DNA from 4 places in the Sodalis sp. C49 genome. Region 3 is predicted to be linked to each of the others. Evidence: predicted binding sites of a transcription regulator. Region 3 holds the regulator's gene; each other region holds the start of a gene.
The links. Region 3 encodes CRP, which controls carbon source genes, mostly activating them, when cyclic AMP is high. Its sites were predicted from a motif close to ATGTGANNNNNNTCACAT; they were not measured.

Region 1 (4,124 bases), 2.5 Mb from region 3:
GTTTTCAAAGGGTTCGACGAATTTACGGCCATAGTAGGTATCCATCAGGATTTGCTTGAGTTCGGCAATCAGCGGATAACGCGGGTTGGCGCCGGTACATTGGTCATCGAACGCATCTTCCGACAGCTTGTCGACTTTTGCCAGGAAGTCTGCTTCCAGCACGCCGGCTTCGCGAATAGAGGTCGGGATGCCCAGGTCTGCCTTGATTTCGTCAAGCCAGGCGAGCAGATTCTCGATCTTCTGCGCGGTACGGTCGCCCGGTTTGCTCAGGCCCAGATGGTCCGCCACTTCGGCGTAGCGACGGCGTGCCTGCGGACGGTCGTACTGACTGAACGCGGCCTGCTTGGTCGGGTTGTCGTTGGCGTTGTAGCGGATCACGTTGGAGATCAGCATAGCATTGGCCAGGCCATGGGGAATGTGGAATTCCGACCCCAGTTTATGGGCCATGGAGTGACATACGCCGAGGAAGGCGTTGGCAAACGCGATACCGGCGATGGTGGCGGCGTTATGCACGCGTTCACGGGCCACCGGGTTCTTGGCGCCTTCATGATAGCTGGCCGGCAGGTATTCTTTAAGCAGCTTAATGGCCTGCAGCGCCTGGCCATCGGAAAACTCGGTGGCCATAATGGACACATAGGCTTCCAGCGCATGGGTTACCGCATCCAGGCCGCCGAAGGCGCACAGGGATTTAGGCATGTTCATCACCAGGTTGGCGTCGACAATCGCCATATCCGGCACCAGGGCATAATCCGCCAGCGGGTATTTCTGGCCGGTGGCGTCATCGGTGACCACGGCGAACGGTGTAACTTCCGAACCGGTGCCCGAGGTGGTGGTAACCGCAATCATCCTGGCTTTTACGCCCATTTTCGGGAACTTGTAGATACGTTTACGGATATCCATAAAGCGCAGCGCCAGCTCTTCGAACGGGGTGCCCGGATGTTCGTACATCACCCACATGATCTTGGCGGCATCCATCGGCGAGCCGCCGCCGAGGGCAATGATGACATCGGGTTTAAACGACATCATCTGCTCGGCGCCCTTGCGCACGATGCTCAGGGTCGGATCGGCCTCAACCTCGAAGAACACTTCGGTTTCAATGCCGTGGTTTTTCAGCACCGAGGTAATCTGGTCGGCATAGCCGTTGTTGAACAGATAGCGGTCGGTGACGATAAAGGCGCGTTTTGCGCCGTCGCTGGCCACTTCGTCCAGGGCGATCGGCAATGAACCACGACGGAAATAGATGGATTTAGGAAGCTTATGCCACATCATATTTTCAGCTCGCTTGGCCACGGTTTTCTTGTTGATGAGATGCTTGACCCCGACATTCTCGGAGATCGAGTTCCCGCCCCAGGAACCACAACCCAGCGTCAGGGATGGCGCCAGCTTGAAGTTATAGAGGTCGCCGATACCCCCTTGGGAGGCCGGGGTGTTGATCAGGATGCGCGCGGTCTTCATCTTGTCGCCGAAAAAATTCACGCGTTCAGGCTGGTTATCCTGGTCGGTGTACAGACAAGAGGTATGGCCGATGCCGCCCATCTCCACCAATTTTTCCGCTTTGATCACGGCGTCTTCGAAATTCTTGGCGCGGTACATGGCCAGCATCGGCGACAGTTTTTCATGGGCGAAGGGTTCTGAGTCGTCCACGACGGTCACTTCACCGATCAGCACCTTGGTGTTGCCCGGCACTTTGATGCCGGCCATATCGGCAATCTTCGATGCCGCCTGGCCGACAATGGCCGCGTTAAGCGCGCCGTTTTTCAGGATGATGCCCTGAACGGCCTTCAGTTCCTCGCCGCGCAGCATATAGCCGCCATGGCTGGCGAAACGTTCGCGTACGGCGTCATAGATTTCGTCGACCACGATAACCGACTGTTCGGAGGCGCAGATGACGCCGTTATCGAAGGTCTTCGACATCAGGATGGACGCTACCACGCGTTTGATGTCCGCGGTTTCATCCACCACGACCGGGGTGTTGCCGGCGCCGACGCCGATGGCAGGCTTGCCGGAGCTGTAGGCGGCCTTGACCATGCCCGGACCACCGGTGGCGAGGATCAGGTTGACCAGCGGATGATGCATAAGCTGGTTGGATAATTCCACGGTCGGCTCGTCTATCCAGCCGATGATGTCTTTCGGCGCACCGGCGGCGACAGCGGCCTTAAGCACGATTTCCGCCGCGCGGTTGGTGGCGTTCTTGGCGCGCGGATGCGGCGAGAAAATGATGCCGTTGCGGGTCTTCAGACAGATTAACGCCTTGAAGATAGCCGTCGATGTCGGGTTGGTGGTAGGCACGATACCGCAGATGATACCGATGGGTTCGGCGATGGTGATAGTGCCGAACGTATCGTCCTGGGCCAGGATGCCGCAGGTTTTTTCATCTTTATAGGCGTTGTAAATATATTCGGAGGCAAAATGGTTTTTAATCACTTTATCTTCGACGATGCCCATACCGGATTCGGCTACGGCCATCTTGGCGAGGGGGATGCGCGCATCGGCGGCGGCCAGGGCGGCGGCGCGGAAAATTTTATCCACCTGCTCCTGGGTAAAATTGGCATATTCGCGCTGGGCTTTTTTGACGCGTTCTACCAGCGTATTAAGTTCAGCGACATTAGTAACAGCCATAATGCTCTCCTAATAAATGTTAAAATTTTGGGTTAGATTGTTAAACTCTTTAAGTAAAAAGCCTGCCCGCCTCGCCCACAAAGATATATATGACTAATATTATATCAGTTAGTCTATCTGCCCAATCAGGGATATGCATTGGCACAATGAGCTTTTTACTTAATGAGTTTCTTCAATCACCTACTTTAACAAAAAATTCAGTTAAATTGCCGCTTTTTTATGCTTACCCGGCTTTGCGTTAAAGGGATCTTAAAGAGTATTACCGCAGTTATATGTGATACATATCACAAATTATGCATGCTGACTCCATTCAGCAGGGAGGGGTAGCCGCAAAAGTTACACAGGTGCCTTAATTACGTTAACCGATGAAATGTCGGGATAAATACGATTACAATTAATTAACAAACTGGCTGCAAAATTCGCCCCAAATAGCGATTTACCGCCGGGGGAGAAAGCAAAACGGCAGGCCGCCAGAAAAATCCACCTTAACATTGCCTGCCTAACCCCGCGCAGCGATGCTCATAACGGTCAGCATCAAAATAGGACAAAACATGCACGGAATTGGCCAAAATGCACCATAAAGCATCAGCGTATATTAACTGCGCAATGGGATTTTGTCGGCATAATGGGAAATTAATCGTGCTTTATTTCAAAACGATAGCGGGTTTTATCGGAATTTTCCGGATTTTTTTTCAGCCTAAGCGGCAAAGGGTCTTGTCACAATGCTACTCAGATGTTATTAGTGTTTATTCACGCATCATTAGGCGTTTATTCTCTTTACAGGCCATAAATTGACCTTATGTGTTTTTATGTAACAAATGATTAAATAATAATTATTTTTCCATGTAAGGCTGATATTTTTTGATGCCATGATAACTGTAAATAACTTCTTGCCAGGCCTGTGTCCCACCCGATTGCTGTTTTTGCCGGCGCCGCGCCGGCTTGTTTCCTTTATAGCCTTCACCAATAAGGAATACCGCTTCTTTGCCTTGTGGTTTCGTTCACCATAATTGGCGTGGGAGTTGTCATACCCGTTTAACGGGAACCTGCGTGCCGCAAAGCCGGGGCCACGCAATAATAAAAACTGGAGTGCACTGATAATGACCAACATCACGAAAAAGACACTGCTGGCGGCGGGCATCATTGCCGCACTGGGCGTCGTGTCGGTAGGATCCTCTTTCGCCGCGGACGTTCCCGCCGGCGTGCAGCTTAGCGACAAACAGGAATTGGTGCGCGGCAACGGCGCCGAAATACAGTCCCTCGATCCCCATAAGATAGAAGGGGTGCCGGAATCCAATATCAACCGCGATGTGCTGGAAGGGCTGACCATTAACGACCTGTACGGCCATACGCAGCCGGGCGCCGCCGAAAGCTGGGAGACCAAGGACTCGAAAGTCTGGATCTTCCATCTGCGCAAAGACGCCAAATGGTCCAACGGCGATCCGGTGACGGCGCAGGATTTTGTCTATAGCTGGCGTCGCCTGGCCGACCCGCAGACCGCGTCG
Region 2 (4,124 bases), 2.2 Mb from region 3:
CGGCCGGTTTGCCCGCGGTAAACGCCAGCGCCAAGGCTACCCGGCAGCAGTTGGGCCTGAAGGGTGAACTTGAATCCTCCGGCGTCAACCTCAGCGATGAAAATACCAGCCCGGAGATTGCCTCAGGGCTGGATAGCCTGTTCAGGCCGGTCAATCTTTACCAGGGCAGTTTCGACGCCAGCTGGGAAATTGATCTGTGGGGCCGGGTACGTCGCTCGGTGGAGGCGGCGAACGCCCAAACCCAGGCCGCGGTCGAGGGACGCAACGACGCGCTGGTCTCGCTGGAGGCGGAGGTGGCGCGGACTTACCTGCAGTTGCGCGGCGCGCAGAGCGTGGCCGCTACCCTGGAAACACAAATTGCGGTGGCCCAGCAATCGGCGGAACTGACGCGCAGCCAGCAGCAGCACGGCCTGGCCCCGCAGTATGACGTGGAAAACGCCAACGCCCAGCTTGGTTCGCTGCGGGCGCAACTGCCCCAGTATGAAGCGCAGCAGCGCCAGGCCATGAACGGCCTGGCGGTGCTGCTGGGCCAGCCTCCCGGCACCCTGGATCACGAGCTGGCGCCCGTCAAACCCCTGCCGGCGGTTCCCGCGGCGGTGCCGGTGGGCGTGCCATCGACGCTGGCGCGCCGGCGGCCGGATATCCGCCAGGCGGAAGCCAACCTGCATGCGGCCACCGCCAATATCGGGGTTTCGGTGGCGCAGTTGTTTCCCGATCTGTCATTGACCGGGCAGTTCGGGATGCGCAATACCGATGCGGACTACCTCACCCACTGGAGCAGCCATTTTTACAGCTTTGGTCCCCAGGTTTCCCTGCCGATATTCCAGGGCGGCCGGCTGGTGGCCAGCGTGAAACTGTCGCGCGTACAGCAGGCCAATGAAGCGCTTGCCTATCGCCAGGCAGTGTTGACCGCCCTGCAGGATGTGGAAAATGCCCTGGTCAGCTACCGCACCGATCGGCAGCGGGTCGAGGGGCTGGAGCAAACGGCCGCCTCGTTGCAGAATGCCTTCGATCTCGCCAGCGCCAGCTATCGCCAGGGCATCAGCACTTTTATCAACGTGCTGGACGCCCAGCGGCAGCTGGCGCAGGCCCGGCAGCAGGCGGCCAGCGCGCGGGTGCAGACCGGCACAGATCTGGTGGCGTTATATAAAGCGCTCGGCGGCGGCTGGGAGCCGTATCAGAATATGACGCTGCCCGACTACCCGGTTTTTGGTCCGGCGGAGTCGGGAAACGCGCCGGTGCAATTGACTAATAAATCGCCACAATCTTAGGCGCAAGCACAAATCGGCCTAAAAATGTGTCTTGGATCACATATTTTTGTAGCGCAATGCAACCAAACAGGAGAAAATTACACCATCTTACAAATGGGGGGTGGGTTGTCATGGGTACTCTTGCCGCAGGCTTCGTGATGATGCGCTGGGAATTGCTCAGCGCGGTGATGATGTTTTTCGCCAGCACGTTAAATGTCTTTTGCCGTAAAAGCAGCCACAATGCGCTGGCGTTTATTTTCAGCGGCGTCGGCATCAGCATGGCCTGCTGGTTTGTCACCGGACTGCTGGGTATCACGCTGTCGGTTGAAATGGTCTCCTGGCGCGAAGCCTGGGATAACCTGAAAGATATCGCCACGTATGTGGTTTCCCATACGCCGCCGGAATGGCAGGTAAACTGACCGTCTCCGCCGGCCGTCCCCGGGCGGGGTAGTAGCGCTGACCGCTCCCTGCCCGCGCCACAAAAATAGCTTGCCCGGCGCTGTACCGATTGGTACAGTCAGGATTCCCGTTCTCCTGACAAGGCATCCATCATGGCAAACCTGGTCCCTCCCTTTACCCCTGACACCGCCGCCGCTAAAGTCCGTATGGCGGAGGACGGCTGGAACAGCCGCGACCCGCAGCGCGTATCGCAGGTGTATACCCTTGATACGCAATGGCGCAATCGCGCGGAAATCGTCACCGGCCGCGACGAGGTGGTGGCGTTCCTGACGCGTAAATGGGCTAAAGAACTGGATTATCGGCTGATTAAGGAACTGTGGGCGTTTACCGGCGCGCGCATTGCGGTGCGTTTTGCCTATGAATGGCATGACGACAGCGGCAACTGGTTTCGCTCCTATGGCAACGAAAACTGGGAGTTCGATGCCGCGGGGTTAATGGCCCGCCGTTTTGCCTGTATCAACGATCTGCCCATCGCCGACGGCGACCGCAAGTTTCACTGGCCGCTGGGACGGCGCCCGGATGATCACCCCGGTCTGTCCGACTTTGGCCTCTAGATGACCGACCACAACGCGGATAGCGCGGCGCTGGTAGCGCAAATAGCCGACGTTTTCCGTGAATGCGGCTTCGAGGGCGCGTCCCTGAGCCGTATCACCGAACGCACCGGCCTGGGCAAAGGCAGCCTGTACCACTTTTTTCCCGGCGGCAAAGACGCCATGGCGGCGGCGGTGCTCACCCAGGTCGAGGCGTGGTTTCACCGCCACATTTTCCAGCCGCTGGCGCGGGATAACGCGCCGGACGCGCTTGACGGCATGTGGCGGGCGGTGGATGCGTATTTCCTGTCCGGACAGCGCATCTGCCTGATGGGGGCCTTTGCCCTGGACGGCACGCGCGATCGATTTGGCCATGCTATCGGCGTGTATTTCCACCACTGGATAAGCGCGCTGCAACAGGCGTTGCAACGGGCCGGCGTCGCAGTTCCGGCGGCGGGCGAACTGGCCGAGGACACCGTCGCCGGTATCCAGGGCGCGTTAACGCTGGCGCGAGCCATGAATGACACCGATCTGTTTATCCGCGGCACGCGGCGGCTGCGGGCACGGCTTATGCTCGCCATACCCTTTCACCATCCTTGATGCCGTCTTGCGTGCCGGCACGGCGGATCGGACCTGTCCGCCGCGCGGCATGGCCGCCTGCGGGCGGTTATTTTCCGTCCCGGGCGGCGAACATGGCGCGGGCCGCTGCTGCAACCACGGGTTGACGCGTCGCCACAGTGGCGGCGATACGCGCCGCCACCGGTTCCCGCACCGATCCGGGGGCGGTTTCCGGCCGGCCGGCGTTAAACGGCGGCGCCGGCGCGTATTCCAGTCCCAGCTGGATAGCCTCGGCGGTCGCCTGGTCGAAGACCTGGTTAATCACCGCCAGCGCAAAATCCATGCCCGCGGTTACGCCGCCGCCGGTGATGATATTACCGTCCTGCACCACGCGGCCCGCGTCGGGTATGGCGCCGAACAGCGTTAACAGATCACGCCAGGCCCAGTGGCAGGCGGCGCGTTTACCCACCAGCAGCCCCGCAGCGCCCAGGATCAGCGACCCGGTACACACCGAGGTGATATAGCGGGCGCCGCCGGCCAGCCGGCGGATATCGGCCATAAACACCGGGTCCGCTATCATCTCGGTACTGCCAGCGCCGCCCGGCACGCAGAGGATATCGCACCGCGCGATAGCCGCCAGATCGGCCAGGCCGGAAAATACCAGGCCGTCGGCGCTTACCGGCCGGCCGGCCGTCGAGGCGGCAATCACCCGGGTATCCGGCAGACGGGAAAAGAACTGGTGCGGGCCGGTGAAATCCAGCTGGGTAACGCCGGGGTAAAGCGGCATGACGATAATCAAGGACTGCTGCATCATTCTTTCCTCATGACGGTAACCTGTTATCAATAGGCCTGGCGCGGGACGACTACCGCCTTAAAACTCAATTTCGCCGGCCGGGCGTACGCTGACGCTATGCGGCCCGGCGTTAAATCCGTCCAGCAGGGCATTATGATGGGCGATGATCTGTGCAAAGCCGAGGGTGCCGCTGTCCGCGGTGGTATGGCCGTCGCCGGCCAGGACCACGTCATACCCCAGGGAAACCGCGCGGCGTACGGTGGTATCGACGCAAAACTGCGTCATGCATCCCCCCGCCACCAGGCGCGTGACGCCCAGGCGCTGCAAACAATCGGCCAGATCGGTGGCATAAAAGGAATCGCAGCTGCGCTTATGCACCACGATATCCCCGGGCGCAGGCCCCAGGTCCGCACGGATGCGCCACCCTTCCCCGCCCCGCGCCAGCCGGTGATCGCCGTCGCCGTCGTGCTGCACCAGGATAACCGGCGCCCCGGCGGCGCGCGCCCGCAGCTGCAATGCCGCCAGCCGCTGCGC
Region 3 (4,124 bases):
ATATTCCAGCCGTTGCTGGCAGCGCTGCAGCGCCACCTCGCAAGAGGCCAGGTACTTTTGCGCCAGCGTCGGCGTCAGCATGTAGTGATCCCGCGCCAGGATGGTCATGGCATTGATGTGCTCGACGATGAACTGGCTATGGGTCACCCATAAACGCATATCGGTCAGATAGCGCGAATTAAACGCCGGCTCCCGCATCGCCTGGCTAAGCGACGTAAACAGCGCGTTGTGCGCCTGGTTGACCTTCATGCGCGCGTAGGCCAGCGCCGCCGGCTCGGGGGCGGGTTGCAGCAGCAGTCGCAGCGCGTCCTGGTCCCGCTCCAGCGCCAGATGGGCGTTTTTGCGCAGCATACCGCTTTGCCACTGCGGCCATAACCACAGCATGCCGCCGAACGCCAGCATACAGCCGATCAGCGTATCCACCAGCCTGGGCACCAGGAAATGCGCGCCGTTCAGCGACAGTAGCTGCAACGTATACACCGCGGTCACCGTCATGCCGATCATCGCCAGGCCGTAATTTTTGCGCAACACCAGGTAAGACGCCAGCGTCAGGAACAACATGCACAGCAATACCGTGCCGTCGCTCAGCCTGAATTGCAGCGTGCCGGCGGCAATCACCAACCCCGCCAACGTGCCCAGGGCCCGATGCTGGATCCGCACCCGGGTGGCGTTATAGCCGTTCTGGCTGACAAACATCACCGTCATTAAAATCCAGTAGGGTTTGGGGAGATCCAATACCAGCCCCAGGCTGCTGCCGATGGCCAGCATAATCCCAAGCCTTGCCGCGCTGCGCAGCGCCATGGATTTAAAGGAACAGTAGCTGACCAGCGCATGCCAAAACGACAGCCGCTGCTGGTTGTCGGCCATCAGGTCGCGGCGGTAAAGCGGGCGCTGGGTACGCAGCAGCCGGGCGATACGGCTGAAATGGTAATAACAAAACTGTCCGACCGGATTATCCGGATGCCGGTCGGCAATTTTTTCCAGGGCCGACAGCGCGGTGGCCATGTTAAAACGCCCCGGCTGCCGGTGATAGAGAATATCATCCGCCAGTACCCGCAACCGCGCGGCAATCAGCCGGGCGTTATAGCGGATAACCGCCTCGGCGTGGCTTTGCGCCACCAGTTTTTGTACTTCGTCCGGCTGGTGCAGGCTGACGGCGATATGCTCCTGCAAATCCAGCGCCACCTGGAAAGAACGCAGCAGGCGTTTGTACTGCAGCTGATCATTGGCCGACAGCATATAAAGCTGCTGGTATACCTGGGCAATCAGATCAATCACCGCCTGCTGGCGGGCAAACAGCGGCGGCAGGGCGGTTTCCGGATCGGTATGCTGTGTCAGCAGGGTATATTTCGCCTCGATATAATCCGCCAGCTCCCGATACAGCAGGCTAAGCGATTCCCGCATCGGCTGCTCCTTCCACAACCGGAACCACAGGGCGTTGAACAGCCCGTACCAGGCGGTGCCGGCAATATACAGCAGCGGCGGCACGGCGGGCGGCACATTGCCGGCCAGCCCCAGGGTAAAGATGGCGGCGATAAGCGCGGCGGGCAATAAACGGCCGTGCAGCGGGCTGATTTCACCGGTAACGCCGAACAGCAGCGCCAGGCCGAGCATCACCAAGGGCAACGGCACCGGCACGGCCAACAGCACCTGGATCAGCACGCTGCTCAGCGCGAACAGCACGCCGCCGACGGCCAGTCGCTTGAAAAACCGTTTATGCAGGGTATCGAGGCCGGCGATATTGCAGCAGGCAGGGACCAACGAAAACAGCAGGCCGTTTTGCAAGCTGCCGAATAACAGGCCGGCGGCCACCGGCAGGCATAGCACGATGGTTTGCCGCAGGGCATAGTTTACTTCAGGGTGGTAGATTAACCGGCGCCACATACTGTCAGCAAAAAAAGCGTGGTACGAAGCACCACGCCTGTATAACGGGGCTATCAGCGCGTGCCGTAAACAACAATGGTTTTACCGTGCGCGGATATAAGATTTTGATCTTCGAGCATTTTAAGAATACGTCCTACCGTCTCGCGGGAACAGCCGACAATCTGGCCGATTTCCTGACGGGTGATTTTTATCTGCATGCCGTCGGGGTGGGTCATGGCGTCGGGTTGTTTCGCCAGGTTCAACAGGGTTTGCGCTATGCGTCCGGTAACGTCCAGGAATGCCAGGTTGCCGACTTTTTCCGACGTTACCTGTAAACGACTGGCCATTTGCGCCGACAGGCGCATCAGGATATCCGGATTCACCTGAATCAGCTGCCGGAATTTTTTATACGAAATCTCGGCGACTTCACAGGCGGTTTTCGCCCGTACCCAGGCACTGCGTTCCTGACCTTCCTCGAATAGGCCGAGCTCACCGATGAAATCTCCCTGGTTAAGATAGGAGAGAATCATCTCTTTGCCTTCTTCATCCTTAATCAGCACCGCCACGGCGCCCTTAACGATGTAGTAAAGCGTTTCAGCCTTTTCACCCTGATGTATAAGTGTACTCTTCGATGGATACTTATGAATATGGCAATGAGACAGGAACCATTCGAGAGTCGGGTCTGTTTGCGGTTTGCCGAGAACCATTCGCTGTTATCCTCTTTTGTCATCGCTATCCCAGGTTCGGGACATCGTATTCCCTGTTACGGCGCTTGTATTATTCACTCTGACTCCGCGTTTAAACGGAGCGACGTAAGGGAACTTATTAGGGTCTGGTAATGTGATGTTCCGATCGATCTCTTGCCCTTTCATTATCATGAGGCCGATCCAGCCTTGTTTTTAGCATAGGTTTGAAGCAGTGTCTTCTGTTGTCTTGCTTCAGCATGAAGTATGTTCAGTAACATTGCCAGTTTTCCAACAAAAATGTAGTCTGCTGGAAAGCTTTTCATCAGGAGTATCATAATGCAGGCACGGGTCAAATGGGTAGAAGGGTTGTCTTTCATGGGCGAATCCGCCTCGGGCCACCAGGTTTTGATGGATGGGAACGCGGGCGAAAAAGCGCCCAGCCCAATGGAAATGGTATTGATGTCGGTCGGCGGCTGCAGCGCCATTGATGTGGTATCGATTTTACACAAAGCGCGGCAGGACGTCCGGGACTGCGAGGTCAAACTCACCTCCGAGCGCCGCGACGAGGCGCCGCGCCTGTTTACCCATATCAACCTGCATTTTATCGTCACCGGCGCCGGGCTGACCGACAAGGCGGTGGAGCGGGCGGTGACGCTATCGGCGGAAAAATACTGCTCGGTCTCACTGATGCTCGGCGCGTCGGTCAATATGACCCACAGCTTTGAAGTGCGCGACGAACACCACGCCCCAGCCGCCTAACCGGCCCGCCAACACCGCACTCCAACCCGGCGTGTTCAAGGGAGAGCGCGCCAATGGGGTCGAATCGGGCATGGTTTCTCTGCCCGACCGAGCGCCCCATGGCCCGGTATGCCCGCCAACACCGCGCTCAAACCCGGCGTGTTCAAGGGAGAGCGCGCCAATGGGGTCGAATCGGGCATGGTTTCTCTGCCCGACCGAGCGCCCCATGGCACGGTATGCCCGCCAACACCGCAGCGAATCCTGGCGTGTTCAAGGGAAAGCATGCCGATGGGGCCGAATCGGGCGTGGTGTTCCCGCCCGACCGAGCGCCCCACGGTATGGTAGGCCCGCCAACACCGCACTCAAACCCGGCGTGTTCAAGGGAGAGCATGCCGATGGGGTCGAATCGGGCGTGGTGTTCCCGCCCGACCGAGTGCCCCACGGTATGGTAGGCCCGCCAACACCGCAGCGAATCCTGGCGTGTTTAAGGGAGAGCATGCCGATGGGGTCGAATCGGGCGTGGTGTTCCCGCCCGACCGAGCGCCCCACGGTATGCTAGGCCCGCCAACACCGCAGCGAATCCTGGCGTGTTCAAGGGAAAGCATGCCGATGGGGCCGAATCGGGCGTAGTGTTCCCACCCGAGGCCTCGAGTTTACTTAATTTCCTTTCCTTCCAGCAACTGCTGTACCAGCGGCCCCATTATCAGCTCCATCGCCAGCCCCATCTTGCCCCCGGGCACCACCAGCGTATTAATATTGGAAATAAAGGAGCCTTGCAGCATCGCCAGCAGGTAAGGCAGGTCGATATGCGCCAGGCTACGGAAATGAATAACGACA
Region 4 (4,124 bases), 2.2 Mb from region 3:
CGCCGCCGAAGCCATATCCCTGCTGCATCAGGCGCTGTACCGCCAGGCCAGGCAACTGCTTCAGCCCGTGCAGGTTTTCAAAGTTGGAGGTAAAGGCTTTGGCGCCCACCTGTTCCAGGAAACGTTTCAGCCCCAGTTCAATACGTGCGGCGTCCAGCAGGTTTTCACGTTTTTCGCCGTTGACCTTGATTTTATCGGTAAGGATATAGGACGCTTCGTACTCCGCCACCAGGGTATCGATATCCCCCTTGGACACTTCGTTCACCACGCTGACCAGGTCGCCCAGGCCGTACGCGGTCACCGAGTAGCCGAATTGGATCTGCGCGCCGACCTTGTTGCCTTCGGTTACCGCCACTTCACGCATATTGTCGCCGAAACGGGCGACGATCAGCTGCTGGCTTTCCTGTTTGGCGGCGGCGGCGCGCATCCATTTGGCGATGGTCAGATGCGCCTGCTTATCCTGCCAGTGGCCGACCACCACCTGGTGATTAAGGTGCATGCGTGCGCCGATAAACCCGAACTCGCGGCCGCCATGGGCGGTCTGGTTAAGGTTCATAAAGTCCATATCCATGGTTTCCCAGGGGATCTGCGCGTTATATTGGGTATGGAACTGCAGCAGGGGCTTGTTGAGGATGCTCAGGCCGCCGATCCACATCTTGGCGGGTGAAAACGTATGCAGCCAGGTGAGCAGGCCGATACAGTGGGTATCGTAATTGGCTTCACGACACAGCGCGAGAATCTCATCGGGCGATTTGACCAAAGGTTTCAAGACCAGCTTAACCGGCAGGCCGGCCTCGTTATTAAGACCCTGGACCACCGTTTGCGCATGGTCGGCGACCTGGCGCAGGGTTTCCGGGCCATAAAGATGTTGACTGCCGATGACGAACCAGACTTCGTGCTGCTTAAAATTATCCATGATGACTCCTGTGCGTCTCCGTTTAAGGGAGGGGCCGGGCGGGCGCGTAGCGTGCCGCCCGGTAAATTATTAATCAGCGATCGCTGTGCGCCGCCGCCGCGTAAGCCGGTTCCGCAAGCTCGCTCCATTCCAAATAGCGCTGGTAGAGCCGCTCGAATTGCGCGACCCTGGCCGGGTCCGGCTGCAGGGTGCGTTCAATCCGACTGGCCATGGCCTGCTGCGCCACGGCGATATCCGGATAAACGCCGGCCGCCACCGCGCCGAAGATAGCCGCGCCGAGGGCGCAGCATTGATCGGAGGCCACCAGTTGCAGCGGACGATTCATCACATCCGCGCATACCTGCATGATAATCGGCGATTTGCGGGCAATGCCGCCCATCACCAGCACGTTTTCCACCGGGATGCCCTGGGTTTCAAAGCATTCCATGATGGCGCGGGCGCCGAAGGCGGTGGCGGCAATCAGTCCGCCGAACAGCGCCGGCGCATCAGTGCCCAGATTGAGGCCGGTGATCACGCCCTGCAGGCGCTGGTTGGCGTAAGGCGTGCGCCGGCCGTTGAACCAGTCCAGCACCACCGGCAGATGCTCAAGGGACGGTTCGCTGGCCCAGGCCTGCGCCAGCGCGTTCAGCATCTGTTCCTGGATACCGTCGAGAGCGGGTTTCAGGGCCGGGTTGTGTTGCACCGCCTGTTTCAGCGGCCAGCCCAGCAAACGTCCGAACCAGGCATAAATGTCGCCAAAGGCCGACTGACCGGCTTCGAGACCGATAAATCCCGGTACCACGCTGCCGTCGACCTGGCCGCAGATGCCGGCGATAGTGCGATCGCCCACACGCTGTTCGTCGGCGATAAGGATATCGCAGGTCGATGTGCCGATGACTTTAACCAGGGTATAGGGCTGCGCGCCGGCGCCCACCGCGCCGATATGGCAGTCGAAGGCGCCGCCGGCAATGGTAACGGTCTCCGGCAAGCCAAGCTTCTGCGCCCATGCGGCGGTGATGCGCCCGACCGGCGCTTCCGCGGTATAGGTATCGGTGAAGAGCGGATATTGCAGCCGTTCGGTCAGAACCGGATCGAGCGCCTCAAGGAAGTCTCGCGGCGGCACGCCGCCCCAGTCGGGATGCCAAAGGGATTTATGTCCGGCGGCGCAGCGGCCGCGCTTGATGTCCTGCGGCCGCGTGGTCCCGGACAGCACGGCCGGTATCCAGTCGCAAAGCTCAATCCAAGATACCGCCTGCCGGCGTACCTGGGCGTCCTGGCGGGTAATATGCAGGATTTTGGCCCAGAACCATTCAGAGGAGTACACGCCGCCGATGTAGCGCGTGTAATCCGGATGCGCGCCGTCGTGGCACAGCCGGTTTATCGCCTCGGCTTCTTCTATGGCGGTATGATCCTTCCACAGGATAAACATGGCGTTCGGGTTGTCGGCGAATTCCGGGCGCAACGCCAGTATCCGGCCCTCCTCATCAATAGGGGCGGGGGTACTGCCGGTGGTATCGACGCCGATGCCGGCGACGCGCAGGCGCTGGGCCGGGGTGAGGGCGTTTACCACAGCGCGGATCGCCTGTTCCATGGATTCAAGATAATCATTGGGATGATGGCGGAATTGATTGTGCGCGGGTTTGCAATACTGGCCCTCGCGCCATCGCGGGTACCAGACCACTTCGGTCGCCAGCTCTTTACCGCTTTGGCATCCTACCGCCAGGGCGCGTACCGAGTCGCTGCCGAAATCAAGCCCGAGGCTGATGGCCTCTTCATTCATGCTGTTCTCTCCTGTTTACCCGAAAACGGATGATGTGCACAACCATAAGGGGGTTTTGAGCCGGCCGTGAGGAGCGGTTGGCTGGAAGTATGCACATTCCTGTCGCTGATGGCTGAAATGTGATGGTGTTCAAAAACGCGCGGGGAGGTGAAATTTGCTGTATCTATGCACAAATCAGCTGTTATTGAGAACTGTGATAACGCTCTACATTTTAGTAACACATTAAGGCTAAAACTACTCCCGTCTAAAGGGCCTGGTCGGACTAACGGCGATAAATCCGCCGCTTAGACGTTCCAAGCGGATTCATCTTCCCGACTGATAACGCTTACACGCTTCAGCATTTTGAAGCGAGGCGATAAAAAATACCGGAGAGTTACATGCATAAATTCACTAAGGCACTGGCGGCAATCGGATTGGCTGCCGTTATGTCTCAATCGGCTATGGCGGAAAATCTGAAACTGGGTTTTCTGGTTAAACAGCCGGAAGAACCCTGGTTCCAGACCGAATGGCGTTTTGCCGATAAAGCCGGCAAGGACCTGGGATTTGATGTGATTAAAATCGCCGTGCCCGATGGCGAGAAAACCCTTAACGCTATCGACAGCCTGGCGGCAAGCGGCGCCAAGGGTTTTGTTATCTGTACCCCGGATCCAAAACTGGGCTCGGCCATTGTCGCCAAGGCCCGTAGCTATGATATGAAGGTCATTGCCGTTGACGATCAGTTCGTCACCGCCAAAGGCAAACCGATGGACACCGTTCCCCTGGTCATGATGGCGGCCACCAAGATTGGCGAACGCCAGGGCCAGGAACTGTGGAAAGAAATGAACAAGCGCGGCTGGAACGTGGCTGACACCGGCGTCATGGCTATTACCGCCGATGAGCTCGATACCGCCCGCCGCCGCACTACCGGTTCGATGGACGCATTAAAAGCCGCCGGTTTCCCGGCAAAACAAATCTATACCGTCCCGACGAAATCCAACGATATCCCTGGCGCCTTTGACGCCGCCAACTCACTGCTGGTACAGCATTCCGGCGTGAAAAACTGGCTGATCATCGGCATGAACGACAATACCGTGCTCGGCGGCGTGCGCGCCACCGAAGGCCAGGGCTTCAAGGCGCCCAACGTTATCGGCATCGGCATCAACGGCGTGGATGCGGTGAGCGAACTCTCCAAGGTCAATGCGACCGGCTTCTACGGGTCTCTGCTGCCAAGTCCGGACGTTCACGGCTACAAGAGCATCCAGATGCTTAACGATTGGGTAACCAAAGGCGTTGAACCGCCCAAATTCACCGAAGTGACCGATGTGGTGGTCATTACCCGCGACAACTTTAAAGAAGAATTGGCGAAGAAAGGGCTGGGCGGTAAATAACCGCGGCGCCTGTTTCCCGGGACGGCTATGCGCCGTCCCTGTCCATGACGATGTCATTCATCAAGAGGATGTGCAAGTGTCA

Region 1: the regulator CRP is predicted to act here: its motif matches at 2,892-2,909, upstream of adhE (bifunctional acetaldehyde-CoA/alcohol dehydrogenase).
Region 2: the regulator CRP is predicted to act here: its motif matches at 1,296-1,313, upstream of ABUK12_RS09165 (YjcB family protein).
Region 4: the regulator CRP is predicted to act here: its motif matches at 2,793-2,810, upstream of ABUK12_RS03915 (arabinose ABC transporter substrate-binding protein).

Annotation. Positions count from the first base shown of each region.
Region 1 is NZ_CP163303.1:1,136,459-1,140,582, reverse strand. It holds gene adhE (bifunctional acetaldehyde-CoA/alcohol dehydrogenase) at 1-2,619, opposite strand, end outside; gene oppA (oligopeptide ABC transporter substrate-binding protein OppA) at 3,720-4,124, shown strand, end outside.
Region 2 is NZ_CP163303.1:2,036,838-2,040,961, forward strand. It holds gene ABUK12_RS09160 (efflux transporter outer membrane subunit) at 1-1,271, shown strand, start outside; gene ABUK12_RS09165 (YjcB family protein) at 1,382-1,669, shown strand; gene ABUK12_RS09170 (DUF1348 family protein) at 1,802-2,263, shown strand; gene ABUK12_RS09175 (TetR/AcrR family transcriptional regulator) at 2,264-2,839, shown strand; gene ABUK12_RS09180 (DJ-1/PfpI family protein) at 2,907-3,608, opposite strand; gene ABUK12_RS09185 (isochorismatase family protein) at 3,669-4,124, opposite strand, start outside.
Region 3 is NZ_CP163303.1:4,189,108-4,193,231, forward strand. It holds gene ABUK12_RS18760 (YccS/YhfK family putative transporter) at 1-1,884, opposite strand, end outside; gene crp (cAMP-activated global transcriptional regulator CRP) at 1,938-2,570, opposite strand; gene ABUK12_RS18770 (hypothetical protein) at 2,738-2,926, opposite strand; gene ABUK12_RS18775 (OsmC family protein) at 2,886-3,308, shown strand; gene ABUK12_RS18780 (phosphoribulokinase) at 3,941-4,124, opposite strand, start outside.
Region 4 is NZ_CP163303.1:879,133-883,256, forward strand. It holds gene araA (L-arabinose isomerase) at 1-916, opposite strand, end outside; gene ABUK12_RS03910 (ribulokinase) at 990-2,675, opposite strand; gene ABUK12_RS03915 (arabinose ABC transporter substrate-binding protein) at 3,053-4,042, shown strand.